Regions from separate parts of the Streptomyces sp. NPDC054783 genome, predicted to be linked through region 2. Evidence: riboswitches for the same ligand, from Rfam matches in the RefSeq annotation. Region 2 holds a riboswitch; each other region holds the start of a gene.
What was found. Region 2 has a riboswitch for S-adenosylmethionine ahead of ACWGJ5_RS22835 (aminotransferase class V-fold PLP-dependent enzyme). Riboswitches for the same ligand answer to the same signal wherever they lie in the genome.

Region 1 (9,420 bases), on a different contig from region 2:
GCACTACGGGGTGGACAACTACGACGACCACCCGCGCCGCCTCAACCGGGTGACGGTAGCGGGAGAGGTACCGACCGGCGTCGACGGCCGCCGCAGCGAGCAGCTCGTCGGCGACGCCTCGCACTACAGCAACGTGTTGGCGGTGGCCGCATGACCGAGGTCCGTATCCCGGCGCCGGCCGTCGCCAAGGGGCCGGACACCGGGACGAAGAGCGCGCGGGAACGCGAGGTGTTCCTGCCGCGCGACGCCCGCCGCCGGACACCGCTCAGCACGCTCCGCGAGCGCCTGCGGTGGCCGCTGGGCATCTACACGACCCCGGTCGCGATCCTCCTCGCCTGGGAGGTTCTCGCCCGGGCTGGAGTGGTGTCGAAGACGTACGCCCCGGCGCCGACGTCGATCGTGCAGTCCGCCGCCGACCTGTGGCAACAGGGCGTGCTGGGACCTGACTTGACCATTTCGCTGCAGCGGGCCGGCATCGGTCTCGTGATCGGCCTGACGGTGGGCATCGTCACCGGGGTGCTCGGCGGGCTGCTGCGCAGCGGTGAGTACCTGTTCAACGGCGTCGTGCAGGTGCTCAACACGATCCCACTGCTGGCGGTGCTGCCGCTGATGATCGTGTGGTTCGGCATCGACGAGCTGACGAAGGTGCTGCTGATCTCCTTCGGCGCCGGCGTCCCGATGTATCTCAATCTGTTCGCGGCGATCCGCGGGGTCGACCAGCGGCTGATCGAGATGGCGCGCACGACGGGCGCGGGCACCTGGCGTCTGGTGACGCGAGTGCTGGTGCCGGGAGCCCTGCCAGGGTTTCTGGTCGGCCTGCGGTTCTCCCTCGCCTACAGCGTCCTGGGCCTCGTCGCCGCCGAAACGGTCAACGCCGACAAGGGACTCGGCTTCCTCATCACTCAGGGGCAGACCTACCTGCAGACCAACCAGGTCTTCGTGGGGCTGGTGATCTACTCGCTCCTCGGTCTGCTCGCCGACCAGTTCGTCCGGGCTCTCGAGCGGGTGCTGCTGCGGTGGCGACCCAGTTATGAGGCGTCATGAGCAACGCGATTGCGACGGAGCCCCGTCGGCAGACCGGGGTCGTCGTCGAGCAGGTGGTTCGTCGCTTCGGTGACCGGGTGGTGCTCGACCACCTCGACCTCACCATCGCCGACGAGGAACTGGTGATCCTGCTCGGACCCTCGGGCTGCGGCAAGAGCACCCTGCTGCGGCTGCTCGCCGGACTGGACCGGCCCGACGGTGGGCGCGTGGAGGTCCCGGCACGGCGTGCGATCGTCTTCCAGGCCGACCGGCTGCTGCCGTGGCAGCGGGTCCTGCGCAACGTCACGCTCGGCCTGCACGGACCCGACGGCGATCAGCGAGCCCGTGCCGTGCTCGCCGAGGTCGGACTCGCGGGCCGTGAGAAGGCCTGGCCCAAGGAGCTCTCCGGCGGTGAGGCCCAGCGCGTGTCGCTCGCCCGGGCACTGGTCTCGGAGCCCGAACTCGTGCTGCTGGACGAGCCGTTCGCGGCCCTCGACGCCATCACACGGCTGCGCATGCACGACCTGGTACGCGCGCTGCGCAGCAAGCACCACGCCGCCATGCTGCTCGTCACCCATGACGTCGACGAGGCGATCGCCCTGGCGGACCGCATCGTCGTCATGAGCAACGGCCGCATCGGCACCTCGCACGAGGTGCACCTCTCCGCCACCGACCGCGAGGCGAGCGTCGCCCGCGAGGAACTCCGCGCCCGGCTTCTGGCAGACCTCGGCCTCGCCGGCCAGCACTGACCTCCCGAACACCCTCACCCAGCACAGAAAGCACGAAAGCCCATGCGAAAGAGAACAGCCGGACTCATCGGAGCCGTCGGCTCGCTCGCCCTGGCGAGCACCCTCGCGGCCTGCGGATCCTCGTCGAACACCACCGCGCCGCCGAGCAACGCCGTCGACGCGAGCGACGCCAAGCACCCCGAGTGGAGCAAGTACACCTTCACCATCGGCGACAACGGCGGCGACGGCAGCCAGGCCCTGGCGAAGCTGACCGGCGTGTTCGACAACGCCCCCTACAAGGTCAAGTTCGCCCGCTTCACCTACGGCCCACCGCTCGTGCAGGCCGCCGCCTCGGGCGACATCGACCTCGGCAGCGTCGGCGACGTACCGCCGATCACCGGCGCCGCGAAGGAGTACGGCTTCAAGGTCGTCGCCGTCAACCGCTCGCTCACGCCCGACCAGGCCGCGGAGAACATCATCGTCCCCAAGGGCTCGAAGCTGAAGACGGCCGCCGACCTCAAGGGCAAGAGGATCGCTGTGCCGCAGGGCAGTTCGGCCCACGGCCTGGCCCTGAACGCGCTGAAAAGCGTCGGCCTCACCCCCAAGGACGTGAAGCTGGTCTTCCTCGACCCGGCGGCCGGGGCCACGGCGTTCAACACCGGAAAGGTGGACGCCTGGTCGATCTGGAACCCCCAGTCGGCGATCGCGGTCAAGAACGGCGCACGGGTCCTGGTGAAAGGCCTCCCGCCGATCGACCAGACCAGCAGCTACTACGTGGCAACCGACAAGTCGCTGAACGACAGGACAAAGCGGGCCGCTCTCACGGACGTCCTGAAGCGGCTCTCGCGCGAGTTCGCCTGGGCGGTCAAAAACCCCGACAAGTACGCACAGGCCCTCTCGCAGGAGCAGGGCATCCCGCCGGCGGATGCCAAGGCGTCCCTGGCCGCCTACTCGAACCGGGTGACCCCGATCGAGCAGTCGGACATCGAGCTGGAGCAGAAGCTCGCCGACGCCTTCCTGGAGGCGGGCCAGATCACCAAGAAGGTCGACGTCAAGTCGATCACCGACAACCTCCTTCCCGCCGGTTACGACAGCGCCAAACTGAAGGTCACCTCATGAGCGCGAGACGACGGCAGCTCCACCTCAACGCCTTCCTCATGGAAGCGGGCCACCACGAGGCCGCCTGGCGGCTCCCGCACAGCAATCCCCGGGCCGACTTCGATCTCCAGCACTGGATCGAGCTGGCGCAGCTGGCCGAGAGCGCCACGTTCGACTCACTGTTCCTCGCGGACGGCCCGGCCCTCATCGGCACCGGCGAGTTCCGGCCGCCGGGCCAGCTGGAGCCGCTGACGCTGCTGACCGCGCTGTCCCAGGCGACCAGCAGGATCGGCCTCATCGCCACCGTGTCGTCGACGTACAACGAGCCGTACAACCTCGCCCGCCGGCTCGCGTCCGTCGACCATGTCAGCGGCGGCCGCGCCGGCTGGAACATCGTCACCTCGGCCGGGGCCGACGAGGCCGCCAACTTCGGCCTCGACACCCGCCCCGACCACGCCGAACGCTACGCCCGCGCCGACGAGTTCCTGAAGGTCGCCAAGGCCTTGTGGGACAGCTGGGAGTCCGAGGCCGTCGTAGCGGACAAGGCCACCGGACGCTACGCCGACCCTGCCCGCCTGCACCGGATCGGCCACCAGGGCAGGCACTTCAAGGTGGCCGGCCCGCTCAACGTCCAGCGCCCTCCGCAGGGCTACCCGCTGCTCGTTCAGGCCGGCTCCTCGGAGGACGGCAAGGACTTCGCGGCACGGCACGCCGAGGCGATCTTCACCGCCCACACGACGTACGAGCGCGCAGCCGTCTTCTACGCCGACATCAAGGCACGGACGAGGGCCGCTGGGCGCGACCCGGACGGGGTGATCGTCCTGCCGGGCATCGTCCCGTACATCGGGTCGACCGAAGAAGAGGCCCGGGCGCTTGCGCGACAGTTCGACGACCTGCGCGTCCCGGAGTACGGGCTGCGCCAGCTGGCGGCAGTCTTCGAGACCGAGCCGACGGTCTTCCAACTCGACGAGCGCCTACCGGACTTCATTCTCGCCAGGCCGAAGCTGGAAGGCTCCCAGAGCCGCTCCGACCTGATCATCGACCTCGCGGCACGCGAACAGCTGACGGTCCGCCAGATCATCTCCCGGCTCGGCGGCGGGCGCGGTCACTTCGAGTTCGTCGGCACGCCCGAGCAGGTCGCGGACACGATCATCACCTGGTTCGAGGGCGGTGCGGCAGACGGGTTCAACATCATGGCCCCCGCCCTGCCGTCGGGCCTCGCGGCCTTCATCGACCACGTGCTGCCGATCCTCCGCAGCAAGGGGCTGTTCCGCGAGGAGTACCAGGGCACGACACTCCGCGAGCACTACGGGCTTGCGGTCCCCGCGAACCAGTTCCATGTCTGACCCGCTTCCCGGGCCTGACCCGCTTCCCGGGCCTGACCCGCTTCCCGTGGCGGACCTGATCGCGACTCCCGCCGCATCCACTTCCCGGCCGGCGGGAGCCCGCCCGTGCTGCTTTGCGTCCCACGCAGAGACCGTCGCCGCGTCCCGGCGGTTGCAGTGCGAAACGTGTGGTGACTGTGTCGAAGGGGACAGCCGTCCATCGGGGCGTCCGCGATGCGAGACGGCCCTCTTGACGCCGATGTCGGTCGGATCGACACTCACTGGGGGAATCCTAGTGAATAGGTAGGGAAACATGAGGCGCTTTGGTCCGGGCACCGTCCGAGTGAGCCGTCGCCTCTCCTTCTCACCTCCCGCCGCCACATCGACCTGCAGCGCGTCTGCAGCGCGATCAGGCCCCAGGGCTGAGCCGCGCCCATCCCGCGCCGGCGGCGCCTCCTCTCCACCTTGAGGTGCCGTCCTGTCCGGTGCGCACAGGTGGGCCCTGCTCCCTCGTCAGGCGTCGCTTCCGCCGCGCGTACGTCCGCGCCAGCTCCCGGGGAGGGTCATGACCGTCACACCGCTGGCCGCCCACGCGTCCGACCGGTCCGCACCGGCCTTCCGGGGCCGGATCGGCCGGGACGCGCGCAGTGGCCACTACGCCGTTCCGGGCCGCTACCGCCTCCATCTGTCGACGGCCGCTCCCGACGGCCTGCGCATCGCCGTCACCCACAGCCTGCTCGGCCTGGACACCGCCTGTCCGGCGACTTTCCTGCCCGCCGTGCCCGACTGTCCCGACGGCGGTCACTCGGCTCTGCGCCCGCTGTACGAGGCGAGCGTCCACCGGTACACCGGTCCGGCCGCCGCTCCGGTGCTCAGCGACGACTGGTCCGGGCGGATCGTCAGCACCCATGCCCCGGACATCATGCGCGACCTCGCCCGGAGGTTCGGCACCGGCGGCGTCTCGCTCCACCCCTGCGGCGCCGAGTCGGAGATCGAGGCCGTCGAGCGGATCTGCGCGCGGAGCATGGACGAGGCCGCCCAGCGCGCCGGTTCGGCCGGTGGCGGGCAGGTCGAGCGCGACGCGGCGCTCGGGACTCTGCTGGAGACGCTGGGCGCGCTGGAGCACCGGCTGGCCGGACGCACGTACCTCATCCGCGACGAAGTCACCGCCGCAGACGTCGAGTTGTGGGTCGCCCTGGTCCAACTCGACACCGTGCACCGCAACCACCTGGACGCCGCCGCCGTCCAGCGCATCGCCGAGCACCCGACCCTGTGGGCCTACGCCCGCCGCCTGGCCACCCACCCGGCCTTCGGCGCCCACCTCGACCTCGGCGGCATCCACCGCCGTCACCACGCCCGCCGTCAGGGCCTGGAGGCCGCCGGAGCAGCCGTGCGGATCCTGGACTGGGCGGCACACACAGCCCCTTAGCCGTTCCACCTGGTGGACCGGCGTTGACATTCGTTCGGGTCATTGTCCTGACTACGGCCCAGAACGGTCATGAGCGTCAGCGACAAGCCCTGGCTTGCTGACCGGCAACCCTCGCACCGCGGTGGGGTGCCCCAGGTGACGACCGGACCGATGACGTATCGGTAAGCGCGAGGCCCTAAGGGCCGGAACAGTGACGGTGACGCCATGTACGCAGCTCCGAGGACGGCGACACGCCGCCCGCACGGCTGCGTACGGCCGTACCCGAACCTCCTCGTCGCCGATCGCGCCGTCGATCTGCTCCGCGTGAACAGCGCACTGTGTACCGCACCGGGCCGCGCCCGCTGCCGGGGCTGACACCTCCCCGCAGCCCCGTCCCCTGACCACCACCGCCCTCGCGGTGTGCCGTCGTCCGCCACGCCCCCGGTACCTCGCCGTAGCATCCGCCGCCGCATGCCTGGCGCGCTGTCCGGGGTGTTTCCACCCAGCCGGAGCCCACCATGAGTGAACCCCCTGGCGCCACCGCCACCCTCCCCGAGGCGCCGACCGCCGACGAACCGCAGAAAGCCCTCACTGCCCAGCGAGTTTTGCCGCTGCGGCGGCCAGGACGCTGGGTCGCCACCGCGGTCGTCCTGGTCCTGGTCGCCCAGTTCGTGCACGGACTGGTCTCCAACCCCTTCTACCAGTGGGACCGCTTCGGCTACTGGTTCCTGCGGCCGAACATCCTCGACGGGCTCCTCATCACTCTCGAAGTCACCGCCTACAGCGCGGTGCTGGGCCTGCTCGGCGGCATCCTGCTCGCCCTGGCCCGGCTGTCGAAGAGCCCGGTGCTGCGCGCGGTCAGCTGGACCTACATCTGGGCGCTGCGCTCCATCCCGCTCATCGTTGTCCTGATCTTCCTCTACAACTTCAGTGCCCTGTACAAGACGTTGAGCGTCGGCGTCCCCTTCGGCCCGGCCGTCTTCTCCTTCGACGAGTCGAAGCTCGCCACCGACATGGTCGTCGCCGTCATCGGCCTCAGCCTCAACGAGGCCGCCTACGCGGCCGAGGTCGTCCGCGGCGGCATCCTCTCCGTCGACCAGGGCCAGCACGAGGCGGCCGCGGCGCTCGGCCTGCCCAAGGGCTACCGGTTCCGGAAGATCGTCTTTCCGCAGGCGCTGCGCTCGATCATCCCGAACTACGTCAACCAGCTCATCGGCCTGATCAAGGGCACCTCGCTGGTCTTCTACGTCTCCCTGCTCGACCTGTTCGGCTCCGCACAGACCATGGGCTCCACCTATCCCGGCGACATCGTGCCGCTGCTGCTGGTCGTCACCGTCTGGTACCTGATCCTGACCAGCGTCGTCTCCGTCATCCAGTTCTACGTCGAGCGGTACTACGCCCGCGGTGCCACCCGCAGCCTGCCGCCGACGCCGCTGCAGAAGCTCCGCACCGGTCTCACCGGCCTGCGGGCCCACATCCGCCGGGAGGCCGTCGTATGACCGCCAAGACGCTCGAAGCCCTGGCGGACGTCGAAGCCGCCACCGTCGAGGTCCACGACGTGCACAAGTGGTACGGCACCCACCGGGTACTGGACGGCATCGACCTGACCGTCCGCCCCGGCGAGGTCACCGTCATCCTCGGCCCCTCCGGCTCCGGCAAGTCCACCCTGCTGCGGGTCATCAACCATCTGGAGAAGCCCGAGATCGGCTACGTCAGCATCAACGGCGAGCCGATCGGCGTGAAGAGGCAGGGCGACCGTAGGGAGATGGGGGTCCCCCCGGCCGAAGGCTGGGGGAGGCTGAAGGAGCTGAGCGAGCGGGCCATCCTCACCCAACGCGGTCGGATCGGCTTCGTCTTCCAGAACTTCAACCTGTTCCCGCACCTGACGGTCGTGGACAACGTGGCCGCCGCCCCGGTCGCCACCGGCCGGCTCGGCAAGCCCGAGGCCCAGGAACTCGCCCGCGAACTCCTCGGCCGGGTCGGCCTCGCCGACAAGACCGGCGCCTACCCGCGCCAGCTCTCCGGTGGCCGGCAGCAGCGCGTCGCCATCGCCCGCGCCCTCGCCCTGCGCCCCGGCGTCGTCCTCTTCGACGAGCCCACCTCCGCGCTCGACCCCGAACTGGTCGGCGAAGTCCTCGCCGTCATCAGGGACCTGGCGACCGGCGGCACCACCCTGGTCATCGTCACCCACGAGATCGGGTTCGCCCGGGAGATCGCCGACCGGGTCGTCTTCATCGACGGCGGCAGGATCGTCGAGCAGGGCCCGCCCTCCGAGGTCCTCGACAACCCCCGGCACAAGCGGCAGCAGGAATTCTTCTTCGGCGAGGTCCTGCGGGGCAAGCGCTTCGGCAACGCCCAGTCCGAGGCGGGCACCCGGCACATCCAGGACATCCGCACTCGGCTCGCGCGGCTTCCGGACGGGTCGTACGTCCTCGACGGCGTCAAGCACTACTCCACCGGCGCGCTGTTCGCCCACTGGATCCCCGTCCTGGCCCGCACCGAAGACGACACCCTGCACGTGGCGTACGTGCCGCGCGACGCGCCCGGCCTCACGGTCGTCGACGACTGGGACGGCATGGGACAGCGGACCACCGCCAGAGGAACCGTCCGTCTGGAGTCGGTGCCCGTCCCCGCCGACCGGGTCGTGCCGCACCACCTGACCTTCCAGGGGCCCCAACTCCACGGAGCGGTGGCTCAGTTGCTGCACGCTGCCATCGACGCCGGGATCGCCGCCGGGGCGCTGGCCGAGGCGGTGGAGTTCGTCCGTACGAAGAGCCGCCCCTGGTTCGAGAGCGTCGACGAGGGGCACGCGACCGCTGCGGAAGATCCGCTGCTGATCCAGCGGTTCGGCGAACTGGGAATCAGAGTGCGGGCTGCCGAAGCGTTGCTCCGCGAGGCCGCCCGCGCGGTCGATGACGCCCGCGCCGACCTGACCGACGACACGGCAGCCGCGGCCTCGATCGCGGTGGCCGCGGCCAAGGTGACGGCGGCGGAGGCCGCTGTGGAGGTAGGCAGCGCCCTCTTCGAGGTCTCCGGCACCCGCTCCGCGCTCGACTCTCTGGGCCTGCACCGCCACTGGCGCGACGCGCGCACCCACACCCTGCACGACCCGGCCCGCTGGAAGGTCCAGCACATCGGCCGCTACGTCCTGAACGGCACCAGGCCGCCCCGGCACGGCCTCCTCTGACGAACAACCTTGATCGCACTCCGGATCGGAGACTCCACGTGTCCCTCACCTTCCACTGGTTCCTGCCGACCAACGGAGACAGCCGCCATGTCGTCGGCGGCGGCCACGGCACCCCCGCCACGGAGTCCGGGCGCGACCGGCCGCCCACGGTCGCCTACCTGAGCCAGATCGCCCGCGCCGCCGAGGACCTCGGCTTCGTCGGCGCGCTCACGCCGACGGGGGCCTGGTGCGAGGACGCGTGGCTGACCACCGCGATGGTCAGCCAGCACACCGAACGCCTGAAGTTCCTCGTCGCCTTCCGGCCCGGCTCCGTCTCGCCGACACTCGCCGCCCAGATGGCGTCGACCTTCCAGCGGCAGACCGGCGGACGGCTGCTGCTGAACGTGGTCACCGGGGGCGAGAGCCACGAACAGCGCGCCTACGGAGACTTCCTCGACAAGGACGCCCGCTACCGCCGAACCGGCGAGTTCCTGGAGATCGTACGAGGGCTGTGGGAGGGCAAGACCGTCGACCTGCGCGGCGAGCACCTCCAGGTCGAGGACGCGAAGCTCGCCCGGGTGCCCGATCCGCTCCCCGAGGTGTACTTCGGGGGCTCCTCGCCGATCGCGGGAGAAGTCGCCGCCAAACATGTCGACGTCTATCTCACCTGGG
Region 2 (9,420 bases):
GTAGAGCTTGTCGACCTTGGCCTTGACCTGGTCCTTGGTGAGCTTCTGGCTCGGCGCGGCGTTGGCGGCGTTCGCGCTCAGGACGACGGCGGCCGCTGCTGCGGTGGTCAGCACGGTCACGCGGGCGCGACTCTGCTGCTTGGGTCGACGGTGGGACGCCACGGAGGACGAACTCCTTCTTGTGAGTGAGTGAGTGATCACCCGTTCGGAGGTTCGAGCCCAGACCCTAGTGACCCAGTTGTGATCAGTTCAAATCCTCTCACCAGAAAATCCCATCACGCAATGCATTCTTTGCACAGAACTCACATGCGGTGATGTGCGATCGACACTACGTTGCGTGACGATCCGGCCAATTCGGGCATTGCATATGCCCGTTGGGCCTTCAGGACAGTCGCTTGAGAAGCACCGCAGAGGCGACGGGACGGGCACCCGCCCTGGCGACCCCGTCGGCCACCTCGCGGTCGGTGGAGGCGACGATGACCGGACGGCCCGGGGGCTCCGCGCGCACGAGCTGCCGGATCAGCTCGTCGGCCGTGACGCCCGGCTTCGAGAACAGCACCCTGACCCCGCGCGGCGGCGCGAGCAGCACCGGGGCGGCCAGTTCGGCGCCGTCGAAGACACAGGTCACCTCGGCGCCGGTCTGCGCGGCCAGCGCCGAGAGCTGACCGAGGAGCCTGAGCCGCTGCTTCTCCAGCGGCATCTGCGGATAGCCGGTCTTGGTGACGTTGTAGCCGTCGACCACCAGATGGACCTGCGGCAGCGCCAGCAACTGGTCGAGGATGGCCGGATCGTGCTCCGACAGGGCGCGCGCCGCGATGTCCTTCGGTGTCATTCGTCCCGGTTCGACCGCGTCCACGGTCTCGGCGGGCCGTACGGACACGGGTGGCAGGGCGAGTTCGCGCCTGAGGCCCTGGGTCGCCTCCAGCAGGGTGTCGAGCAGCAGCCGCACCCGCATGTCCTCCACGCTGCGGCCCTCGCGGGCGGCGCGGCGGGTGGCCTCCAGCGCGGCCTCGGCCTCGCCGAGGCGGGCCTTGAGCCGGCGGGACTCGCTCTCGGCGGCCGACACCTGCCGGTGCGCCTCTGCGCGTACGGCGTCCATCTCGGCCTGGGCCTTGCGCAGGGCGGCCTCGCCCCGCTTGACGTCGCTGAGCGCGGCCCGGAGCTTGCGGTGCAGGGATTCCGCTTCCTTCTTCGCCGACTCCAGCTCCGTACGCAGCCGTTCGGTCTCGGCGCGGGTGTGCTCGCGGGCCTGGGCCAGCTCGGCGCGCAGCCGCTCCAGCTCGGCCCGGCTCTCCTCGTCGGCGCGCTCGGCGTCCGCGCGCTGGACCTCCTCGCCGGCCGCCGTGACCAGCTTCACCCAGCCCGCCGGGCGCAGTACATAGGCCGCGGCCGCCACGTCGAGCGGGTCCGCGGCCGGGAGCGGCGAGCCGGAGTCGAGGGCGCCGGCGAGTTCCGGCTCCGCCTCTCTGAACTTCTCCCCGATCCGCTGCCGGAACAGCGCGTCGGTCTCCAGTGCCGCCGCCATCGCGTTCCCGGCGAACTTCGCCCGGCGGTTGGGGGCGAACCGGGCGTACTGCCTGAGCTGGGCGGGCAGTTCCGCCACGGTCAGGCTGCCGAAGCCGTCCGAGACGATCTGGACGACCCGGCGGCGCACTCCGTCGGGCAGCGGACGGTCAAGCACCTCAGCGGTGCCGTCGCCCGGCCCCCCGCCTGCGGTCTCCGCCATCCGTCACACCCCACTACTTCGACTTCTTCGGGGCCGCTCCGCTCAGGAGCCGGCACCCGGCCTGTCCACGAGTTCCACCTGGTCCACCGCGTTGCACCAGCGGCACCGCACCGACTCGATGGTCTCACTGACCACCTCGCGCTCCTCCACGCTCGGCTCGCCGGCCAGATCGAGGTGGACGTACTCGACGACCTTCGAGGAACGCGTCACGTCGAACCGGGTGAGGTTGCCGCACAGCGTGCAGCGCCATCGGGTGGTGGCGGTCGGCAGGGGAACCGTCATCGTGGCTGTCCGCTTCCTTCTCGTAGTCGCTCACCGCGCCGCGGGCGGACGGGTGTGGCCGTAACCCTACGGCCTGGCGACGACTCGCCGCTGGTCCCTCCAAGGCGGCGAGGCGGTCTGTGAGCTTGCGTCCCGTTACGTCATGCTCTGTATTCATGATCAGCGAGTGGAGCACGGCGGCCGGCAGGGCCTTCAGAGCGGTCCGGAGCGCACCGGCGCCCGTGACGTACGGCCTCATCGCCCTGTGCTGTCTGCTCTTCGTCCTGGGCCCGGCCTCGGGGCTCACACCGGGATACGGCTCCGGGGACGGCCTGCTGGCCGCGCAGCGGGCGTACTTCCGGCGCTGGGGGGTGGTGCCGGCCGAGCTGTTCGCCAGGCCGGTGCGCGCGGCCCTGACTCCCGCCACGGCCCTGTTCGTGCACGGCAGCTGGGTGCATCTGCTCGGCAACATGCTCTTCCTCTTCGTCTTCGGCACGATGACCGAGGAACGGATGGGCCGGGTCGAGTTCACCCTCTTCTACCTCGGCTGCGGCTGTCTCGCCCTGCTGGGCTACGCGGCCGCCAACGCCGCCTCCGAGCAGTCGCTGGTGGGCGCCTCCGGGGCGATCTCGGCGGTCCTCGGAGCGTTCCTCTACCTGTTCCCCCGGGCCCGTGTGACCAGTCTTCTGCCGTTCCTGTTCTTCCTGCCACTGCGGTTCCCGGCGTGGGTCGTGCTGCCGTTCTGGGCGGCGCTGCAGTGGGCGGCGGCGGAGCAGAGTTCCAACGGTCCCGGGGTGGCGTATCTGGCCCACCTCGTCGGCTTCGGCCTGGGCTTCGGCTACGCGTGGGTCCGGTACGGCCGTACGACTAGAGTGAAGTGCGCCCCAGCTCCGGCACCCGAGGGAGAGAACCAGCCGTGATCACCGCGATCGTCCTCATCAAGACCAGCGTGGACCGGATCCCCGAGATCGCGGAGCAGATCGCCGCGCTGGAGAGCGTCAGCGAGGTCTTCTCGGTCACCGGCACCTACGACCTGATCGCCATGGTCCGGGTCCAGCAGCACGAGGACCTGGCCGATGTCATCCCCGGCCGGATCAGCAAGATCCCCGGCGTGGAGGCCACCGACACGCACGTCGCGTTCCGCACCTACTCCCAGCACGACCTGGAAGCGGCGTTCTCGATCGGCCTGGACAACTAGACGGACGGTTCGACCGCGGCGATACCGGTGCCGGGGGGCGCGGGTCCGGGGTCCGCAACTGATCCGAGACGTCCCTGCACGCTTGCGCCGGCCGCCACCGCACAGGGCGGCCGAGCCGGTGAACCGGGGTGCCCGCCAGAACCGTCACCGGCGCATCGGCGCCCCGGCCACCTGCCACGTCCGCGCCCCGTCCCGGGCGCCCCGCGACGACGGGAGTGACGGCGGGCCCGGGGTACTGCCGTCGGCGGCGCGGCGGCGCAGCCCGCCCGAGTCCGGGCTGCCGGTCGACACGGACACGTCGGCGCCCGGCAGGACCGGCGCGGCTCGGTTCCGGGTGCCGGGCGTGCGGGTCCGCTGCGGGCTGCCCGGCGGGCTCACCGTGATCAGCCTGCGCGCGTCGTCGGCGCGCAAGCCGCCCACGCAGGACCGGGTCGACCTCGTCGCCGAGCCGGACCTCCGGCGCCGGAGGTGTGTGCGGCAGGGGGCATCCGGGGAGCCGGTGCCGCCGCCGTCGCGCTGCCGCCGCGTGGTCGTGACCGCCCCGGACGCATCGACGACACCGGGAAACCCGCCGTCGCGCGGGATCGCCAACGGCCCGGGTGCCTCGACGGACACCGGAAGACCGCACCGACGCGCGCGATCGTGACCGACCCCGGGTGCCTCGACGGCCCCGCAAGAACACGCCGTCGCACATGATCGCCAACGGCCCGGGGGTCTCGACGGACATCAGAAGACCGCACCGACGCGCGCGATCACCACCGGCCCGGGGGTCTCGACGGACACCAGAAGACCGCACCGACGCGCGCGATCACCACCGACCCGAGTGCCTCGACGGCCCCGCAAGAACACGCCGACGCGCGCGATCGCCAACGGCCCCGGTGCCTCGACGGACACCAGAAGACCGCACCGACGCGCGCGATCGCCACCGACCCGAGTGCCTCGACGGCCCCGCAAGAACGCGCCGTCGCGCGGGATCGTCACCGGGACGGGTACCTCTTCGGCGCCGGGAACACGTGCCGTTCCCCGGAATCCGTGAGCCGCCGCACCTCAGGGGCTGATCACACCGCCGGTACGCAGCGGCCGTCCTCCGTCCGGTACGTCCACTTCGCACCCTCGGTGACGAGTTCGCGCACCGCGGTGACGAACCGGTCGACATGCTCGTCGGGGGTGCCCGCGCCGAAGCTGACGCGGATGGCGTTGAGGGACTTCTCGCCCGGCGCGGCCTCGGGGGCGCCGCACTCGCCCTGGGTCTGGGGGTCGGTGCCGAGGAGTGTGCGGACCAGGGGGTGGGCGCAGAAGAGGCCGTCGCGGACGCCGATGCCGTACTCGGCGGAGAGCGCGGCGGCGAAGTGGGAGCTGTTCCAGCCCTCGACGACGAAGGAGATGACACCGACGCGCGGGGCGTCGTCGCCGAAGAGCGAGAGGATCTTCACCTCGGGGACCTCCGCCAGGCCCGCGCGGACCCTGGCGACCAGGTGCTGCTCGCGGGCCACCAGGGCGTCCCAGCCGGCCTCGGTCAGCGCGTTGCAGGCCGACGCGATGGAGTACGCGCCGATCACGTTGGGCGACCCCGCCTCATGCCGCGCGGCGCTCTCGTGCCACTCCACGTCCACACCGCCGTCCTGACGCCGGGTCACCCTGCGGCTGGCGCCGCCGCCCGCGAGGTACGGCTCGGCCGCGCGCAGCCAGTCGGCACGGCCGGCCAGGACGCCGGAGCCGAAGGGGGCGTACAGCTTGTGGCCCGAGCAGGCGACCCAGTCGACGTCCAGGTCGCGGAGGGACACGGGGTGGTGGGGGGCCAGCTGGGCGGCGTCCAGGACGATGCGGGCGCCTTGCGCGTGCGCGGCCGCCGCCAGCTCCCGTACCGGCCACAACTCGCCCGTGACGTTGGAGGCGCCGGTGACGCAGACCAGCGCCGGTCCGTACGGGTCGCGGCCGGCCAGGGCCCGCTCCAGGGTCGTGACGGCCTGCTGCGGGGTGCGCGGTGCGTTCAGGTAGGTGACACGGGCGTCCTGCCAGGGCAGCAGGGAGGCGTGGTGCTCGGTCTCGAAGACGAAGACCTGGCAGTCGGCCGGGAGGGCACGGGCCAGGAGGTTCAGGGAGTCCGTGGTCGAGCGGGTGAAGATCACCTGGTCGTCGGCGCGGCAGCCGAGGAAGTCGGCGACCGTCCTGCGGGCGTTCTCGAACAGGTCGGTGGAGAGCTGGGAGAGGTAGCCGGCGCCCCGGTGGACGCTGCCGTAGTACGGCGCGTAGGCGGCCACGTCGTCCCAGACGCGCTGCAGGGCGGGGGCGCTGGCCGCGTAGTCGAGGGCCGCGTAGGTGACCTCGCCGCCGGTCACGAGCGGGACGGTGACATCCCTGCCCAGAACGGGCAGCGGGGCACAAACAGACTGGTCGGCGGCAGCGGTGAAGACGGACATGGGGAACTCCCGTGAGGACATACGCCCGGAGGGCGCAGGAAGAAGAGAAAAGGGTGCGCGGAGACGGGGCTCGGCGGCCCTATCGCATTCGCTTGCTCACGGAAGGCTCCCTCGATGACCAGGACCCCTGGTCCCGCGCTCTCGAAAAGCACGCGAGGGGTCCGCGCTTGCCGTAGACCTCGCTGCCTACGGCCTGGTCCTCACCCGGGGCACCCCGCCACGGACGGAGGGTTGCCGGACAGCCGGCCGGGGCCGAATGGCTGTCACTCATGACCTGGTTCAGGAACGTACGGGAAAAGATCGCCGTCCCGCAACCCGCGTCCGGATCGCGGGACGACCGTCGGTGACCGCTAGGCGTTGCTCGCCGCCACCCACCGCTCCAGCGCCCGCTTCGCCGCGCCGGAGTCGATGGACTCGGCGGCCCTGGCCATGCCGGCCCGCAGCTGGTCGGCGAGCGGGGCGTCCGTCGGGTGCAGGGCCACGAGTGCCGCCGCCGAATTCAGCAGCACCGCGTCCCGTACGGCCCCCTTCTCGCCGTCGAGCAGGCGGCGGGCGACCTCCGCGTTGTACGACGCGTCCGCGCCGCGCAGCGCCTCCACGGGGACGAGGTCGATGCCGACGTCCCGCGGGTCGAAGGTCTCCTCGGCGACCTTGCCGTCCCGGACGATCCACACCCGCGAGGTGGCGGTCGTCGTCAGCTCGTCCAGGCCGTCGTCGCCGCGGAAGACCAGCGAGGAGTTGCCGCGCTCGGCGAGGACGCCGGCCACGATCGGGGCCATCCGGAGATCCGCCACGCCGACGGCCTGGGCGCGGACCTTCGCCGGATTGGTCAGCGGACCGAGGACGTTGAAGGTCGTGCGGATGCCCAACTGGCCACGGGCCGCGGCCACATGGCGCAGTGCCGGGTGGAACTTCACCGCGAAGCAGAAGGTGATCCCGGCCTCTTCGGCGACCAGCGGGACCCGCTCCAGCGGGAGGTTCAGATTGACGCCGAGTTTCTCCAGTACGTCCGACGCGCCCGACGCCGAGGAAGCGGCCCGGTTGCCGTGCTTGACGACCTTCGCGCCGGTGCCGGCGACGACGATCGCGGACATGGTGGAGATGTTCACCGTCTTGGCCCCGTCACCACCGGTGCCGACGATGTCGACGGTCTCCCCCGGCACCTCGATGACGTTCGCGTGCTCGTACATCGCGCGGACGAGCCCGGTGATCTCCTCCACCGTCTCACCCTTGGCCCGCAGGGCCACGGCGAATCCCGCGATCTGCGCGTCCGTCGCCTCTCCGCGCATGATCCGGTCCATCGCCCATGCCGTGGCGTCCGCGCTCTGGTCGCGGCCCTCCAGCAGGGCGTTCAGTACCGCGGGCCAGGAACGGCCCGCCGCGGTGTCGCCTCCAGCGGGGGTCACAGCGCTCATCAGCCGCTCCTGGTGTCGTGAGAACAGTGTGATCCCAGCCTATCCAGCCCCGGGCAGGGCGAAGGGCCCCGTCCGTAACCCGGACGGGGCCCTTCGGTGTGGCGTGGCGACGCGGGGATCAGTGGTGGCCGTGGCCGCTCGTGATCTCCTTGTACTCGTCGACGGTCGGCTTCGGGATCTGGTTGTCCTCGCCGTAGTAGGCGCTGGACAGCTTCACCCGGAGCTTCTCCGAGGCCGGCACCTTGCGCTCGACACCGTTCTCGTCGACCGTCGGGCCGATCTCGGCCGGCTCGTACTGGTGGTGAGCCGTGAGGGTGTGCAGCTGCTCCTGGCTGAGCGGCTCGTGCACCTCGATGAACTCACCGTGCGGCAGACGCTTGATGATGCCGGTCTCGCGACCGTGCAGCACCTTGTCGCGGTCGCGGCGCTGCAGACCCAGGCAGATCCGCTTGGTGACGAGGAACGCGATGACCGGGCCGACGAAGAAGGCGATCCGGACGAACCAGGTCACGGCGTTGATCGACAGGTGGAAGTGCGTGGCCCACAGGTCGTTGCCACCGCCGACCAGCAGCGTCAGGTACAGCGTCATCCAGGCGACGCCGAGACCGGTGCGCGTCGGGGCGTTGCGCGGGCGGTCCAGGATGTGGTGCTCGCGCTTGTCGCCGGTGACCCAGGACTCGATGAACGGGTAGACCGCGATCGCCACCAGGACGAGCGGGAAGATCACCAGGGGGATGAACACGCCCAGGACGAGCGTGTGACCCCAGAAGTTGATCTCCCAGCCCGGCATGAAGCGGATCAGACCCTCGGAGAAGCCCATGTACCAGTCGGGCTGGGCGCCGGTGGACACCTGGTCCGGACGGTAGGGGCCCATGGCCCAGATCGGGTTGATCTGGGCGACCGCCGCGATGACCGCGATGACACCGAAGACCAGGAAGAAGAAGCCTCCGGCCTTGGCCATGTAGACCGGCAGCAGCGGCATGCCGACGACGTTCTTGTTGGTCTTGCCCGGACCCGCGAACTGCGTGTGCTTGTGGTAGAAGACCAGGATCAGGTGGCCCACCATCAGGCCGAGCATGATGCCCGGCAGCAGCAGGATGTGGATCGAGTAGAACCGGGCGACGAAGTCGTGGCCGGGGAACTGCCCGCCGAAGAGGAAGAACGACAGGTACGTGCCGACGATCGGCACGGACAGGATCGCGCCCTCCATGAAGCGGACACCGGTGCCGGAGAGCAGGTCGTCCGGGAGCGAGTAACCGGTGAAGCCGGTGAACATGCCCAGGACGAACAGCAGGAAGCCGAACAGCCAGTTGATCTCACGCGGCTTGCGGAACGCGCCGGTGAAGAACACGCGCATCATGTGCACGAACATGCCGGCGAGGAAGATCAGCGCGGCCCAGTGGTGGATCTGCCGCATGAGCAGACCACCGCGCACGTCGAAGGAGATGTGCAGGGTCGAGCTGAACGCCTCGGACATCAGCTGCCCCTGGAGCGGGACGTAGCTGCCGTGGTACTCCACCTCGTTCATCGACGGGTGGAAGAACAGCGTCAGATAGACACCCGTCAGGATGATGATGATGAAGCTGTACATGCACACTTCGCCCAACATGAACGACCAGTGGTCGGGGAAGATCTTGCGCATGTTGGACTTGGCCAGGGAGTAGATCCCGAGCCGGCCGTCGGCCCAGTCGGCGATCCGCTCGCCGGCCGGTGCCTTCCCGCGCGAGCGGGGCGTCTCGTTCGCTGCAGTACTCATCCGCGCTCCCAGAATGCAGGACCGACGGGCTCCTCGAAGTCGCCGAGCGCCTGGAGGTAACCCTCACTGTCCACACCGATGCGCAGCTGCGGCAGGGCGTGGCCGGCGGGGCCGAAGATCACTCGGGCACCGTCGGAGAGGTCGAAGGTGGACTGGTGGCACGGGCACAGCACGTGGTGCGTCTGCTGCTCGTACAGCGAGATCGGGCAACCGACGTGGGTGCAGATCTTGGAGAACGCGACGATGCCCTCGTGCGACCAGTCGAGCTCGCGCCTGTCCTTGATGTTGCCCGGCTGCAGCCGGACGATCATCAGCGCGGCCTTGGCGATCTCCGTCTGGAAGTCCTCGCTCGTCTCCTCCAGCCCGTCGGGCTTGGCGAAGGTGAGGGAGCCGACGGCGACGTCCTCGGGGCGCAGCGGCAGGTTGGTGTTCGTGTTCACCAGACGCTTGCCCTTGGCCCACATGGTGTGCCGCAGCGAGGTGCCGGGCAGCGGACCGAGGTCGCGCAGCAGCATGACGCCGGAGAGCGGCACCAGGGCCAGCGCGCCGAACATCGTGGTGCGGATCAGCTTGCGACGGCCGAGCACCGACTCGGCGGCACCCTGACGGAAGTCCGCGTGGACCTTCGCGCGGACGTCGGCCGG
Region 3 (9,420 bases), on a different contig from region 2:
GCGTCCGCCCAGCGCCTGGTCAGGAACGCCGCCCGGTCCGCGCCCAGGATGCCGTTCAGCAGCTCGGCGGCGATGTCGTCGGGCAGCAGCCGGAAGTACTCCGGGGGCGCCCACGGTGTGTGCGAGAAGTGACCGATCCGCAGGTCGGGGCGGAGCGCGCGGAGCATGCCGGGCACCAGGCACAGGTGGTAGTCCTGCACCAGCACCGCCGCCCCCTCGGCCGCCTCCTCGGCCAGCGCCTCGGCGAACGCCCGGTTGTAGGCCTCGTACGACGCCCACTGCCGCCGGAACTCCGCGTCGAAGACCGGCTCCAGCGGGGTCTGGTACAGCATGTGGTGCACGAACCACAGCACCGAGTTGGCGATGCCGTTGTAGGCGTCGGCGTGCACGCTCGCGTCGATGTCCAGCATCCGCACCCGCTGCCCGCCGGTGTCCTCGCCCGGCAGCAGCCCGCCGCCCGCGCGCCGTACGGCCTCCCGGTCCCCGTCGCCGAGCGCCGAGCACACCCACACCGAGCCGTCGTCCGGCCCGATGGCGGACAGCCCCGAGACCAGCCCGCCGCCGCCCCGCTTGGCGAGCAGCGAGCCTTTCTCGTCCACCGTGTACGAAACCGGGCCGCGGTTGGACGCGACCAGCACCTGAGCCTTCTCGGCAGCACCCTGCGTGGAAGCCATGGTCCTCAACCTAGCCCGGCCCGGAACCGGTCAAACGTACGGCCACGCCGGGCACGCCGCCGTATACGACCACCGCGGCCGGTTTCACGCCACCCTGCGTTCGGCGTACTCGGCGATCTCCACCATCGGCGGCCGTTCCTCGGTGTCCACCGAGTACGTGCGCGGCTCGAAGCCGTCCTCGCCCCGCTCGAACTGGGTGAGGGAGGGGCGGATCAGATGGCCGCGGGCCAGCCGGAGCTGGGCCGTGCGGTAGATCGCCGCGGACATCCGGCCCAGCGCCTGCCCGTCCTGGTGGCGGTGCTTGCGCACGCCCACGTCCACCTGCGCCAGTGCGTCGAGGCCGACCAGGTGCAGGGCGTCCACCAGCATGCCCAGTTCGACGCCGTACCCGACCGGGAACGGCAGCTGCTCCAGCAGCGAGCGCCGGGCCGCGTACTCGCCGCCCAGCGGCTGTACGAATCCGGCCAGCTGCGGCCAGTGCATGTTCAGCAGCGGGCGGGCCATCAGCTCGGTGACCCGGCCGCCCTGCCCGGTGGCGCCGCCCAGCGGGCGGTCGTACATGCCCTTGACCAGGTCCACCCCGGGCTCGGTGAGCAGCGGGCCGACGATCCCGGAGACGAAGTCGGAGGAGAACTCCCTCAGGTCCGCGTCGATGAAACAGACGATGTCCCCGTCGGTGACCAGGAGTGAGCGCCACAGCACCTCACCCTTTCCGGGGACGGCGGGGACGCGGGGCAGGATCTCGTCCCGGTGAACGACCCGTGCGCCCGCGGCGGCGGCGACCTCGGAGGTGCGGTCGGTGGAGCCGGAGTCGACCACCACGATCTCGTCGACGAGGGGGACCTGCTCCACGAGGTCGTGGCGGATGATCGCGACGATGTCGCCGACCGTCTCCTCCTCGTTGAGCGCGGGCAGTACGACACTGATCGTCTGGCCGGTGCGCTGTTTGGCGGCCAGGATCCGGTGGAGCGGGCGATCGGCCACGGACCAGGAGCGGGTGGCCAGCCAGCGCTCGACTTCTTCCAGCACGGTCTGCGGCTCCTCACTGTTCGTGATCGCACGGGCTGCACCGTGTGATCCATCTCGCGGTTCGGACGACTATCTCAACTGTCCTGGCCTTCGGTTACAGTCTTGAACAACGCCGATGACCATCGCATGTCGAGGGTCGGAGCGCGTTCACAACCGCATACCGCTCATCCAGAGGGGCAGAGGGAAACGGCCCGATGAAGCCCCGGCAACCCTCCAGTCGGTTCTCGCTCCGCGAGGCTCCCGGCTAGGGAAGGTGCCAAATCCGTCTCACGGCGAGGTGCGTCGTGAGGAAGATGAGGAGAAAGGGCCTCGCCTCCATGGCTGTGCAGACAGTTGCAAGCTCCACCGATTCCACCGTAGACCTCGGTCCCGCCGCGGCCCTGAGCTGTCGCGAGTGCGGCCACCGCGTCCCGCTCGGCCCGGTGTTCGCCTGCGAGGAGTGTTTCGGCCCGCTGGAGATCGCCTACGACTTCTCCGCCTACGACACCGAAGAGCTGCGCCGCCGTATCGAGTCCGGCCCCGCGAACATCTGGCGGTACGCGCCGCTGCTGCCGGTCCCGGCCGACGTCGCCGACAAGCCGAACCTGAACCCGGGCTGGACGAAGCTCGTCAAGGCCGACAACCTCGCGCGTGAACTCGGCGTCACCGGCGGTCTGTTCGTCAAGGACGACTCCGGCAACCCGACCCACTCCTTCAAGGACCGCGTGGTGGCCCAGGCCCTGGAGGCCGCCCGCGCCTTCGGCTTCACCACCCTGTCCTGCTCCTCCACCGGCAACCTCGCCGGTGCCGTCGGCGCGGCCGCGGCCCGGGCCGGCTTCCGCTCCTGCGTGTTCATCCCGCACGACCTGGAGCAGGGCAAGGTCGTCATGGCCGCGATCTACGGCGGCGACCTCGTCGGCATCGAGGGCAACTACGACGACGTGAACCGCTTCTGCTCCGAGCTGATCGGCGACCCGGCCGGCGAGGGCTGGGGCTTCGTCAACGTCAACCTGCGGCCGTACTACGCCGAGGGTTCCAAGACCCTCGCGTACGAGATCTGCGAGCAGCTCGGCTGGCGGCTGCCCGACCAGATCGTGGTCCCGATCGCCTCCGGCTCCCAGCTCACGAAGATCGACAAGGGTCTGCAGGAACTCGTCGGGCTCGGTCTCGTCGAGGACAAGCCGTACAAGATCTTCGGCGCGCAGGCCGAGGGCTGCTCCCCGGTGTCGACCGCCTTCAAGGCGGGCCATGACGTCGTACGGCCCCAGAAGCCGAACACCATCGCCAAGTCCCTCGCCATCGGCAACCCGGCCGACGGGCCGTACGTCCTGGACATCGCGCGCCGCACCGGCGGTGCCGTGGAGGACGTGACGGACGAGGAAGTCGTCGACGCCATCAAGCTGCTGGCCCGCACCGAGGGCATCTTCGCCGAGACCGCGGGCGGTGTGACCGTCGGCGTCACCCGCAAGCTGGTCAAGGACGGCGTCCTGGACCCGACGAAGACCACGGTGGTCCTCAACACCGGCGATGGCCTGAAGACCCTCGACGCGGTGGCCGGTACGGGGCTGACCGCGACGATTCGTCCCAACCTCGACTCGTTCCACGAGGCCGGACTCGTGTAGCCGTTATCGTCTGCGGGCCGCGGGGTCTGGTCGCGCCCACGCGGTGGCAGCCGCGTACGAAACACGGCCCCGCGCCCCTTTCGGAGCGCCAACCCTGACCGGAGGTCACGAGCATGAGCATCACTGTCCGCATCCCGACCATCCTGCGCACCTACACGGGCGGGCAGGCCGAGGTCGCCGCCGAGGGCGCGACCCTCGCCGAGGTCATCGCCGACCTGGAGAAGAACCACACCGGCATCGCCGCCCGCGTCCTGGACGACCAGGGCAAGCTGCGCCGGTTCGTCAACGTGTACGTCAACGACGACGACGTCCGCTTCGAGCAGGGCCTGGAGACCGCCACCCCGGACGGCGCCGGAGTCTCCATCATTCCGGCCGTCGCCGGCGGCTGATCATTACCTTAGGTAACGTCAGTTACGCATTGTTCATCGAATTGCCTCCTCCGTGAGAGAAGCGGAGGGGGCAATTCTGTGTGATTGAGCGCGATAGAGTTGGGGAACGCGCTCCGCGGCCGACCGGTCGGGGGCCTTGTATTCATGCCGCAGGCCCGACAAGAAGTAGCCAAAGTGGGCGAGTCTTATGCGGCTTTTGTGGTGATTTGAGGGGCCCGACTTGCCCTGAAGTCGGGCGAATTCTCATCACATTCCGGACCGTTCCCGTCCAGAATTCTCGTCCGATTGACCTGTTGCAGACGGCAGTTGGACAGATACATTCAGCCGCGGTCGACGCGTTCCGGCGCACGCCCCCGACCGATGGGGGGTGAGGTCTGACCCGGGTCCGCGAAGTGTGGATCTGTGCAAGGGCCAGTAATAGGGGAGTTAGGCATGGCTCAGGGCACCGTCAAGTGGTTCAACGCGGAGAAGGGGTACGGCTTCATCGCGGTCGACGGTGGTGCGGATGTATTCGTCCACTACAGCGCGATCCAGATGGACGGTTACCGCACCCTGGAAGAGGGGCAGCGGGTCGACTTCGAGATCTCGCAGGGCCAGAAGGGCCCGCAGGCGGACATGGTCCGGCTGGCGACCAGCTGAAGCACGCGTCGGCTGACAGCGACGTTCTTCTGTTCATCTTCGAAGGGTCCGTACCTCCTGGGGTACGGACCCTTCGTCATGCCCGGCGCCCCCTGTTCGCGCGCGGCTGAGCGCTCCTCCGCCATGCCCGAGGCGCTTGCACTCGGGGGTGCCGAGTGCTAATCATTGGCGTTAGCACTCTGAAGGTGAGAGTGACAGTGAAGGACCGGGTCGGTGAGGCCCGCAGGCCGGGTGGGGCAAGGAACCACGAGGCCGGCGAGCCGTCCGTCGCGGGCGCGGGCGCGGTCCGAAGGAATCACCCCCAGTCCTGGAGGGACCACTTCACATGGCCAAGATCATCGCGTTCGACGAGGAGGCGCGGCGCGGCCTCGAGCGCGGCATGAACCAGCTCGCGGACGCCGTGAAGGTGACGCTCGGCCCCAAGGGCCGCAACGTCGTCCTCGAGAAGAAGTGGGGCGCCCCCACGATCACCAACGATGGTGTCTCCATCGCCAAGGAGATCGAGCTCGAGGACCCGTACGAGAAGATCGGCGCCGAGCTGGTCAAGGAAGTCGCCAAGAAGACGGACGACGTCGCCGGTGACGGTACGACCACCGCGACCGTGCTCGCCCAGGCCCTGGTCAAGGAGGGCCTGCGCAACGTCGCCGCCGGCGCCAACCCGATGGCCCTGAAGCGCGGTATCGAGAAGGCCGTCGAGGCCGTCTCCGCCGCTCTCCTCGAGCAGGCGAAGGACGTCGAGACCAAGGAGCAGATCGCCTCCACCGCGTCCATCTCCGCCGCCGACACCCAGATCGGCGAGCTGATCGCCGAGGCCATGGACAAGGTCGGCAAGGAAGGCGTCATCACCGTCGAGGAGAGCAACACCTTCGGCCTGGAGCTCGAGCTCACCGAGGGCATGCGCTTCGACAAGGGCTACATCTCCGCCTACTTCGCGACCGACATGGAGCGCATGGAGGCGTCGCTCGAGGACCCGTACATCCTCATCGCCAACTCCAAGATCTCCTCGGTCAAGGACCTGCTCCCGCTCCTCGAGAAGGTCATGCAGTCGGGCAAGCCGCTGCTGATCATCGCCGAGGACGTCGAGGGCGAGGCCCTGTCGACCCTGGTCGTCAACAAGATCCGCGGCACCTTCAAGTCCGTCGCCGTCAAGGCCCCGGGCTTCGGCGACCGCCGCAAGGCCATGCTCGGCGACATCGCCATCCTCACGGGCGGCGAGGTCATCTCCGAGGAGGTCGGCCTCAAGCTGGAGAACGCGACCCTGGACCTCCTGGGCCGCGCCCGCAAGGTCGTCATCACCAAGGACGAGACCACCATCGTCGACGGTGCCGGCTCCTCGGAGCAGGTCAACGGCCGCGTCAACCAGATCCGCGCCGAGATCGAGAACAGCGACTCGGACTACGACCGCGAGAAGCTGCAGGAGCGCCTGGCGAAGCTCGCCGGCGGTGTCGCGGTCATCAAGGCCGGTGCCGCCACCGAGGTGGAGCTCAAGGAGCGCAAGCACCGCATCGAGGACGCCGTCCGCAACGCGAAGGCCGCCGTCGAGGAGGGCATCGTCGCCGGTGGTGGCGTGGCCCTGCTGCAGGCCTCCCAGGTCTTCGAGAAGCTGGAGCTCGAGGGTGACGAGGCGACCGGCGCCAACGCCGTGCGCATCGCGCTCGAGGCCCCGCTGAAGCAGATCGCCGTCAACGCCGGCCTCGAGGGCGGTGTCGTGGTGGAGAAGGTGCGCAACCTGACCCCGGGCCACGGCCTGAACGCCGCGACCGGCGAGTACGTCGACCTGGTCGCCGAGGGCATCATCGACCCGGCGAAGGTGACCCGTTCCGCGCTGCAGAACGCCGCCTCCATCGCCGCGCTGTTCCTCACCACCGAGGCCGTCATCGCCGACAAGCCGGAGAAGGCCGCCGCGCCGGCCGGCGGCGGCATGCCGGGCGGTGACATGGACTTCTGATCGACCTGACGGTTGATCGCCTGTCCTTCGGACCGAGGGCGGCACTCCCAGCTTCTGGCTGGGGGTGCCGCCCTCGGGCGTTTACCGAGGCTAGGAACTCGGCGTGACCGCCACCGACAGCGTGTCGCCCGGCTTCAGCCTGTTGTAGAGCCATACGGCGTTCTTCGTGTCGAGATCGATCCAGGCGCCGGTTCGGGGGGCGCAGGCGAGTGAGCCGACGTAGAGGCTGGACCTGTCGGTGCCGCGCAGCTCGACCACGTACGGTTCGGCCACCTTGCAGGCGGACTTGGGGAGTTCGTCGGCCGTGTCCCGGGTGAGGTCGAGTTTCGCGGCGACGGTCAGCAGGTCGGCGGAGGGGCGGGTCGGGTAGCCCGATGCGATGGGCATGACCCGGCCGTCGACGGTCAGGGCCCGCTTCTCGAAGTCCACCATGCCGGTGACCGGGGTCGCGCGAGGGGTGGGGGTGGGGGACGCCGGGAGCCGGGGAGCGGTGGCCGCCGGGGCCTGGCGGTGGGCCGGAGTGTCGTCGCCCGGGTCCAGCGTCAGTGCGAAGGCCGCCAGGGCGAGGGTCGCGGCGCCCGCGCCGAGGATGAGGGCCGTGCGACGGCGGCGGCCCCGGCGGACGGCGCGGCGGCGGATCCCGGGAGCGCCGAGGGCCGGCGGCGTCTCGTTCGCCGTCGCCAACTCGCGGAGGGCGGTGGTCAGGTCGTCCGGGACGAGGTCATCCGACACGGCCGCCCTCCTTCCGTGCCGGCTCATCGGCCTCGTCCGTGCCCAGCTGCTTCGCCAGTGCCGCCCGGCCCCGGGACAGCCGGGCCTTGACCGTGCCCACGGGTGCGCCGGTCTCGGAGGCTACCTGCTCGACACTCAAGTCGCACAGATGGTGCAGGACGATCGCCAACCGCTGCGCCTGGGGCAATTGGCGCAACGCGGCCACCAGCGCGGCGTGTTCGGGACCGGGACCGGGAGTCGACTCGGGCGGCGCGTGCCGTCGCATCAGTTCCAGCCGGCGCCTGGCGCGCCGCCAGCGGCTGACTGCCAGCCGTACGGCGACCGTGCGGATCCAGGCCTCGGGGGCGCTGTCGGCCAGGAAGGACTTCCGCCGGTCCCAGGCGCGTACGAACGCCTCCTGCACCACGTCCTGGGCCTCGCCGTGGTCTCCGGTGAAGGCATAGAGCTGCCCGGTCAGGCGGGGGAAGGCCGCCGCGTAGAAAGCGTCGAACTCGTCCTCGGTCATGCCCTCCGCCGGAGTCTTGCCGCTGTCTTGCTGAGTCCTACTGGGTCTCTCTGTGTCTTTCTGCGTCTTCCTGCGTCTTGCGTTTCCCGTGCAACCCGCCTGCCCCGCCCGTGCGTACAGGTCCCGTGGGCCGCGTGCGCGGCGTACATCGAAACACACGTGACCCAAGGAGAAGACGATGCGGACGGGTGCCCGGATCCATGACGACTTCGCCGCCTGCGCGCGCGCCTGCTGGCCCCGGCTCCTCGTCACCGCGCGGTTGCTCACCGAGGACCTGCCCGAGGCGGACGAACTGGCGCGGAGGACGCTGATACGGGTGTACGCGCGCTGGCGCCGCGTTCCGCGCAACGACGTCGACTTCCACGTACGGCGTCACCTCGTGCGGAGCTGGCTGCGGCGGCCGTGGCCGCTCGTGCGCCGTGCCGCCCGGCAGCGGGCCGTGCTGGTGCTGCGGTACGGCGAGGGGCTGCCGGACGCGCAGATCGGTCAGCTGCTCGGCATCTCCAAGGGTGCGGTGCGCCACGTCGCCAGGCGTGGGACGAAGGCGGCCGGGGGTGACGAACAGCGGCTGCGCGAGGCCTACGCCGCCGTGGCCGCTGACGTGGTTCCCGGCCCGCTTCCGCTGGACGCGGCGACCGTACGGGGGCGGGCGTGGCGGCGGCGCCGCGCCGCGGTGGCCGCCGGTGCCTGCGCGGTGGTGCTGGTGGCCGGGGGCTCCCTCGCCGTCGGCCGGGTCGCCGGGAGCGGCCACGGTGAGTCGTCCGGTACGGCGGCCGGCCGGGCGGTGGGCTCCGTACGGATCGTGGCGCCCGGGGAGCGGGTGCGGGCGGCGCCCGGCGTGGAGATGTGGCTGACCGCGGACGGCAGCCACTGGTCGACGCCGCAACAGGCCGACCGGTTCCGCGGGTTGGACGCCTACTCGCGCCACCAGCCGGGGGTGTCGCTGCAGGCGGAGCCGGTTGGGAGCAGGTACTTCCTGTCCGGCCTGTACTACGGCGTCACCGGGGACCCGGGGCGCGTCGAGCTGAGCACCGGTCACCGTCAGGTCGCCGCCAGGGTGCTCACCCTGGCGGGCAGCCCCGGCTGGGGGGTCTGGTACGCGACCACGTCGCTGTCCGCACAGGACACCAAGACGCTCATCGTCGAGGGCATGGAGAAGACCGAGGGCGGTGAGGGCGTCAGGGTGTACGACGCCGCGGGCGCCGTCGTGGCACGGCTGCGGAGCGGGGGGTGGTCGGCATGACCCCGGAGCTCAAGGAGGAGCCCAGGGAGAGGCCCGAGGAGGAGCCCAGCAAGAGGCCCGAGGAGGAACCGCGGAAGGCGTCCAAGAAGGCGCGCGCACACACGAGTTCGCGGCGCGTCCCGCTCCGCGTCCGGCTGCGCCGCAACCGGGGCCGTATCGCACGTCGGCTGCTGGTCGCCTTCCTGCTCCTGCTCGCCCTGCTGTGCGGGGCGGTCGTCGTCGCGTACAAGCTCACCGTCATTCCCGAGCCGCACCCGGACACGGTCGTCCAGAGCACCGTCTTCCTCGACGAGAAGGGCGCCTACCTGGGCCGCCGCGGCCCGGTCGACCGTCAGGAAGTGCCGCTGTCGCAGGTCCCGCGGTATGTGCAGGACGCGGTGATCGCCGCAGAGAACCGTTCCTTCCGGACCGACTCCGGCGTCTCCCCGAAGGCCCTCGTCCGTGCCGTCGCGGCGGCGCTGACCGGCGGCGAACGGCAGGGCGGTTCCACCATCACCCAGCAGTACGTCAAGAACGCGCTGCTCAGCCCCGAGCAGACCCTGTCACGCAAGGCGCGCGAGGCGCTGATCGCGGTCAAGCTGGACCGCACGCGCTCCAAGGACGAGATCCTGGAGGGCTACCTCAACACCGTGTACTTCGGCCGGGGCGCCGCGGGCATCC

Region 1: another riboswitch for S-adenosylmethionine. It lies ahead of ACWGJ5_RS28180 (amino acid ABC transporter permease); the one in region 2 lies ahead of ACWGJ5_RS22835 (aminotransferase class V-fold PLP-dependent enzyme).
Region 3: another riboswitch for S-adenosylmethionine. It lies ahead of thrC (threonine synthase); the one in region 2 lies ahead of ACWGJ5_RS22835 (aminotransferase class V-fold PLP-dependent enzyme).

What each region holds. Positions count from the first base shown of each region.
Region 1 is NZ_JBSHAY010000018.1:61,679-71,098, reverse strand. Features, by position in the region: gene ACWGJ5_RS28215 (TauD/TfdA dioxygenase family protein) at 1-154, shown strand, start outside; gene ACWGJ5_RS28210 (ABC transporter permease) at 151-1,044, shown strand; gene ACWGJ5_RS28205 (ABC transporter ATP-binding protein) at 1,041-1,772, shown strand; gene ACWGJ5_RS28200 (aliphatic sulfonate ABC transporter substrate-binding protein) at 1,815-2,870, shown strand; gene ACWGJ5_RS28195 (LLM class flavin-dependent oxidoreductase) at 2,867-4,195, shown strand; partial or broken gene ACWGJ5_RS28190 (putative leader peptide) at 4,532-4,600, shown strand; gene ACWGJ5_RS28185 (glutathione S-transferase C-terminal domain-containing protein) at 4,740-5,603, shown strand; SAM riboswitch class IV at 5,669-5,777, shown strand; gene ACWGJ5_RS28180 (amino acid ABC transporter permease) at 6,101-7,081, shown strand; partial or broken gene ACWGJ5_RS28175 (amino acid ABC transporter ATP-binding protein) at 7,078-7,896, shown strand; partial or broken gene ACWGJ5_RS28170 (acyl-CoA dehydrogenase family protein) at 7,885-8,769, shown strand; gene ACWGJ5_RS28165 (LLM class flavin-dependent oxidoreductase) at 8,808-9,420, shown strand, end outside.
Region 2 is NZ_JBSHAY010000013.1:12,001-21,420, reverse strand. Features, by position in the region: gene ACWGJ5_RS22865 (NlpC/P60 family protein) at 1-162, opposite strand, end outside; gene ACWGJ5_RS22860 (NYN domain-containing protein) at 383-1,726, opposite strand; gene ACWGJ5_RS22855 (hypothetical protein) at 1,769-2,008, opposite strand; gene ACWGJ5_RS22850 (rhomboid family intramembrane serine protease) at 2,164-2,907, shown strand; gene ACWGJ5_RS22845 (Lrp/AsnC family transcriptional regulator) at 2,904-3,185, shown strand; gene ACWGJ5_RS22840 (hypothetical protein) at 3,330-3,800, opposite strand; gene ACWGJ5_RS22835 (aminotransferase class V-fold PLP-dependent enzyme) at 4,244-5,605, opposite strand; SAM riboswitch class IV at 5,764-5,880, opposite strand; gene trpD (anthranilate phosphoribosyltransferase) at 5,956-7,020, opposite strand; gene qcrB (cytochrome bc1 complex cytochrome b subunit) at 7,139-8,776, opposite strand; gene qcrA (cytochrome bc1 complex Rieske iron-sulfur subunit) at 8,773-9,420, opposite strand, start outside.
Region 3 is NZ_JBSHAY010000007.1:138,788-148,207, forward strand. Features, by position in the region: gene ACWGJ5_RS15390 (alpha,alpha-trehalose-phosphate synthase (UDP-forming)) at 1-674, opposite strand, end outside; gene ACWGJ5_RS15395 (glucosyl-3-phosphoglycerate synthase) at 759-1,703, opposite strand; SAM riboswitch class I at 1,865-2,003, shown strand; gene thrC (threonine synthase) at 2,021-3,304, shown strand; gene ACWGJ5_RS15405 (MoaD/ThiS family protein) at 3,418-3,693, shown strand; gene ACWGJ5_RS15410 (cold-shock protein) at 4,126-4,332, shown strand; gene groL (chaperonin GroEL) at 4,658-6,280, shown strand; gene ACWGJ5_RS15420 (hypothetical protein) at 6,371-7,012, opposite strand; gene ACWGJ5_RS15425 (SigE family RNA polymerase sigma factor) at 7,002-7,517, opposite strand; gene ACWGJ5_RS15430 (sigma factor-like helix-turn-helix DNA-binding protein) at 7,696-8,760, shown strand; gene ACWGJ5_RS15435 (transglycosylase domain-containing protein) at 8,757-9,420, shown strand, end outside.